One region of the Peribacillus sp. QJM3NY_7 genome, then DNA from elsewhere that is predicted to be linked to it. Evidence: riboswitches for the same ligand, from Rfam matches in the RefSeq annotation. Region 1 holds a riboswitch; the other holds the start of a gene.
The links. A riboswitch is a leader RNA that binds a small molecule or an ion and turns the genes downstream of it on or off. The one in region 1 is predicted to bind cobalamin.
Positions count from the first base shown of each region.

Region 2: another riboswitch for cobalamin. It lies ahead of AC0VX1_RS26270 (ABC transporter substrate-binding protein); the one in region 1 lies ahead of metE (5-methyltetrahydropteroyltriglutamate--homocysteine S-methyltransferase).

Region 1 is NZ_CM149663.1:786,709-788,913, forward strand. Features, by position in the region: gene metE (5-methyltetrahydropteroyltriglutamate--homocysteine S-methyltransferase) at 1-1,407, opposite strand, end outside; cobalamin riboswitch at 1,552-1,743, opposite strand; gene AC0VX1_RS03705 (potassium channel family protein) at 1,980-2,205, shown strand, end outside.
Region 2 is NZ_CM149663.1:5,422,618-5,424,822, reverse strand. Features, by position in the region: partial or broken gene AC0VX1_RS26275 (polysaccharide deacetylase family protein) at 1-389, shown strand, start outside; cobalamin riboswitch at 488-662, shown strand; gene AC0VX1_RS26270 (ABC transporter substrate-binding protein) at 842-1,807, shown strand; gene AC0VX1_RS26265 (FecCD family ABC transporter permease) at 1,770-2,205, shown strand, end outside.

The DNA.
Region 1 (2,205 bases):
GTTAACGAATGTTTCATATTGCTTGGCTGTCCATTCTCCTCTATTGAATTTCCCGCGTGCTTGTTTAACTTCAAATGTCTGCGGAAAGCTGCCGATCGTAGTCGAAGGGAGAAAAGGCAATTTGAAGAATTCCTGTTGTTTTTGGTAACGGTCTTTAAATGGAAGCTGACGGCCGGCGGTCCTGTTTTTAACCTTTTCGACATTGGATTGTACAGACCCGTGATTTCGGACATTTGAATTGGCTAACGTTTGAATCGTAAATTTATTGGCATCGACTTTTTCGGCGATTGCTTCAATGCCTTGATTATTCCCTTTGACCAAAAGTGTGATTTCCTCAAGTTTCTCATCAGCGAAAGCAAGGGCCTCTTTCACTTCTTTTGAAAGGGCGGTTTCATTACGAACGGTCACCGGGACATGAAGCAGGGAACAAGAGGGCTGTAGCCAGATTTGGTCCTCGGCTACCTGTTTCTTAAGTGTCTCGATCAATTCGATTTTTTTGGATAAATCAGATAGCCAAATGTTTTTTCCGTCAATCACACCCGCTGCAAGCACTTTGTCCTTCGGGAAACCGAATGCCTCAAGATTACTTAAATTCCTCCCTTTATCATGTACAAAATCAAGACCGATCCCTTGGACTTGTAATTCGATGACTTCTTGGTAATGTTCCACGGCATCAAAGTATGTTTGTAGCATGATGTTCAGGTTTGGTGCTGCTTCATTCAGTTTTTCATAGAGGTAAGTAACGGTTTGCATATCATCTTTGGAAATGGATGAAACAAGGGAAGGCTCGTCCATTTGAACCCACTTCACGCCTTCTTGCTCCAACTCCCGCAGGATTTGCGTGTATAGGGGAAGCAGTCTCAGGATGATGCCAGGGATCTCTTGTTTATTGAAGCCTTTTGAAAGAGAGAGGAAAGTATAAGGTCCGATCAAAACGGGCTTCGTTTCGATCCCTAGCTTTTCCTTGGCTTCCCGATATGCTGTAAGTGGTTTATTTTCTGTTAAAGTAAGCTGTGCCAGTTTTAATTCAGGGACAATATAGTGATAGTTCGTATTGAACCATTTCGTCATTTCGGAAGCGACTTCATCATTGTTTCCGCGGGCCATTGAATAATAAACGGAAAGGGGGACTCTTCCTCCTTCATAAGCTGAATAACGTTCAGGAACAAGACCGAACATGACGGACATATCCAGCATTTGATCATAGAAAGTGAAGTCGTTGACAGGGATGATATCAATGCCCCGTTGCTTCTGTTTTTGTAAGTTGCCTAAACGGATTGCCTTTAGTTGTGCCGTAAATTCCGCTTCATCGATTTTACCTGACCAGTATGCTTCCAATGTACGTTTCCATTCACGATCTTCCCCGATTCGAGGGTAACCCAAACTGCTGCTCTTCAAAATTCCCATCCTCCTACATTCAATTGATCGAACAAAAAAAAGCATTCCTAACCGTCAAAAAAGAAAGTTAGAAATGCTTAAAATAAAGAGGCATGCAAAATGCCGCTTACAATTATAAGGTCCCTAACACCTCCCTATCTCCCGTAGGTTAAAACAGTGTTGTCGAAATAGGCAGGTCTCCTGACTTAGGGAATATCATTAGCGACTGGCCTTCCCGATCCGTTGATCAGTGGCATATTGATTGACGCTAACATTCCCATTACAGTGGCGGGACCGTGCCGGAATTACACCGGACTTCCCTTTTAATCCTAATGAAAATTAGGAACCTATTTCCACATATGAAATTTTGCAAAACCTGCCTTGTTAACTGTTCGCAGGTCAAAGATTTATAAAATAAAAACTATTATAAAAATTTAGACAATCTTAACATATCCGACCAAAAGGGTCAACATGGAAAAAAGATTAGGGAAAGTTTCCGTTTAATACGTTTGTCGGTGATAAGGCTGATTCCTAAAAAGAATATATTGTTTGGACAGGGAGTATGTATAGAGGGAGTGGCGTTTTGAAATGGGGCGTGGGGGATGACTTTCTACATCTTGATTGCAGGGATCATTTTTTGCATGGTGATGAGCATTCGTACGTTATTTCTTGTTGAGTCGGGAGGAAAGAAGTTTTCTCTTGAGGATATGCTGTGGCTTGGCAATTTATATGCGACGATATTAGTTGGATTTGCACTGATATATTTATTATACGAGCTTCAGAATCATTCGGTGATTCTTGATATGGGCAATCGGTTGGATGGGACTT
Region 2 (2,205 bases), 910 kb from region 1:
CTGTCTTCATGATCGGGAAGTCCATTGATAAAGGTCATCACCTGACTGAAAATCAAATGTTGGCGATGAGCAGGGATGGGATTTCAATTGAAAGCCATACCATCAACCATTTGGAGCTGAACCGCATGACGGCAGAGCAGCAAGAAGCGGAAATGGTTCAGTCGAAGGTGCTGTTCGACCATATCCTCGACCAGAACACGACAGTGCTTTCCTATCCGGTTGGCCGGTATAACGAAGAGAGTCTCAGGCTGTCAGAAGAAGCTGGATACAAGATGGCAGTCACTACCGAACCTGGGGGAGCTTCAAGCGACCAAGGGATGCATGCTCTGCATCGAGTTCGGATTTCACCAGGGTTATCGATCAATGGGTTTGCGTCGCTGATTGAAAATGCTTCAAAGCATTGGTGGAAGGGGCATTTCGCACTTGTTCAGAAAAATCATATAATAATCGATTCTTACATGGTGTATAATGAAGGCAGTGAAAATTATATACATATGAACGATTTGGTGTCTTAATGACTTAAAAGGGAAGTTGGTGAAATGCCAACGCGGTCCCGCCACTGTATATGGGAGCTGACGGCTGTGTACCACTGTATGAGATATGGGAAGGTGCCGTTGACGATGACCATGAGCCAGGAGACCTGCCAGAATTCGTACACCTGTAACCTACGCGGATGGGAAGGTGTGTGGCAGACCCTAAGAAAGAGTCCGTATTGATATTGTTGCCATGCAAGCATCTTCCGTTTAACGGGAGATGCTTTTTGTTTTGGGGAGTATCTTCCAGTATTGGTTTTCTCTGTTAGGTATGAAGAAATTAAATAAAAAGATTGTGGGGAATGAAAATGAAGAAGATTTTTGGTCTGATACTGTTAATGTTGCTTACTGCAGGTATGATGGTAGGCTGCGGTGGTGCTGCTGATGAAGGAAAAGAAAAAGAGCAAACGAACCATGCTCAACACGAAGCTTTCCCGATTACGATTAAAGATGCAAGTGGGGAAAAAGTTACGATAGAAAAAGAACCGAAGAAAATCGTTTCGTTGATACCAAGTAATACGGAAGTGGTCTTTGCACTTGGTTTGGGTAAAAAGGTCGTTGGTGTTTCCGACAATGATAATTACCCGGAAGAGACGAAAGAAATTGAAAAAGTTGGCGGAATGGAAATGAACACGGAGCTGATTGTCTCCATGAAGCCTGACCTTGTTCTTGCGCATGCATCAAGTGCCCATAATTCAAATGAGGGTTTACAGCAGCTTAAGGATGCTGGAATAGATGTGCTCGTAGTCAATGATGCACAAAGCTTTGACCAGGTCTATGAATCTATTGAAATGATTGGAAAGGCAACGGGAGAACATGATAAGGCAAACGAAATCGTTGCGGATATGAAAACGAAGCTCAAGGATATCCAGGAAAAAGCCAAATCCGTAAAGAAAGAGGATAGGAAGACCGTTTTAGTGGAAGTTTCGCCTTCACCGGAAATATACACACCTGGAAAAAATACTTTCATGAATGAGATGCTTCAGATTATTTCAGCGGATAATGCGGCTGCTGAATTGGATGGTTGGGCAAAAATTGATGAAGAGTCGATGATTGCTGCAAATCCTGATGTCATCATTACAACGTATGGTTATTATACGAAAGATGCAGTAAGTGAAGTGAAGGCCCGAAAAGGATGGCAAGACGTAAATGCTGTTAAGAATGGCCAAGTCTTTGATGTCCATTCTGATTTGGTGACCCGTTCCGGTCCACGCTTAATAGAAGGAGTAGAGGAACTTGCCAAAGCAGTCTATCCGAACCAATTTGACAACTAAATGGGCGTTTGCTTATTTGATTGCGTTGTTGATTTTGTTATTCGCAATGACGGTAGGCATTTCCTTTGGTTCGGTGCCAGTTCCGATTCCCGTACTTATACAAATAATCGGCAAGGAGATTTTCCACTTGCCGATTTCTGCCGATCCGGATGTGATGCTTACGAATATCGTGATGAACATCCGCTTGCCGCGGGTGCTGCTCGCTGGTTTGGTTGGGGCATCACTTGCGATTGCGGGTGCGGCTTTTCAAGGACTGCTCCGGAATCCGCTCGCTGATCCTTACACATTAGGTATTTCATCAGGAGCATCGGTCGGCGCCGTATTGACGATATTTTTGAATATATCACTGCCATTCATCGGTTTATATACTCTTCCGGCATTGAGCATCTTATGTTCAG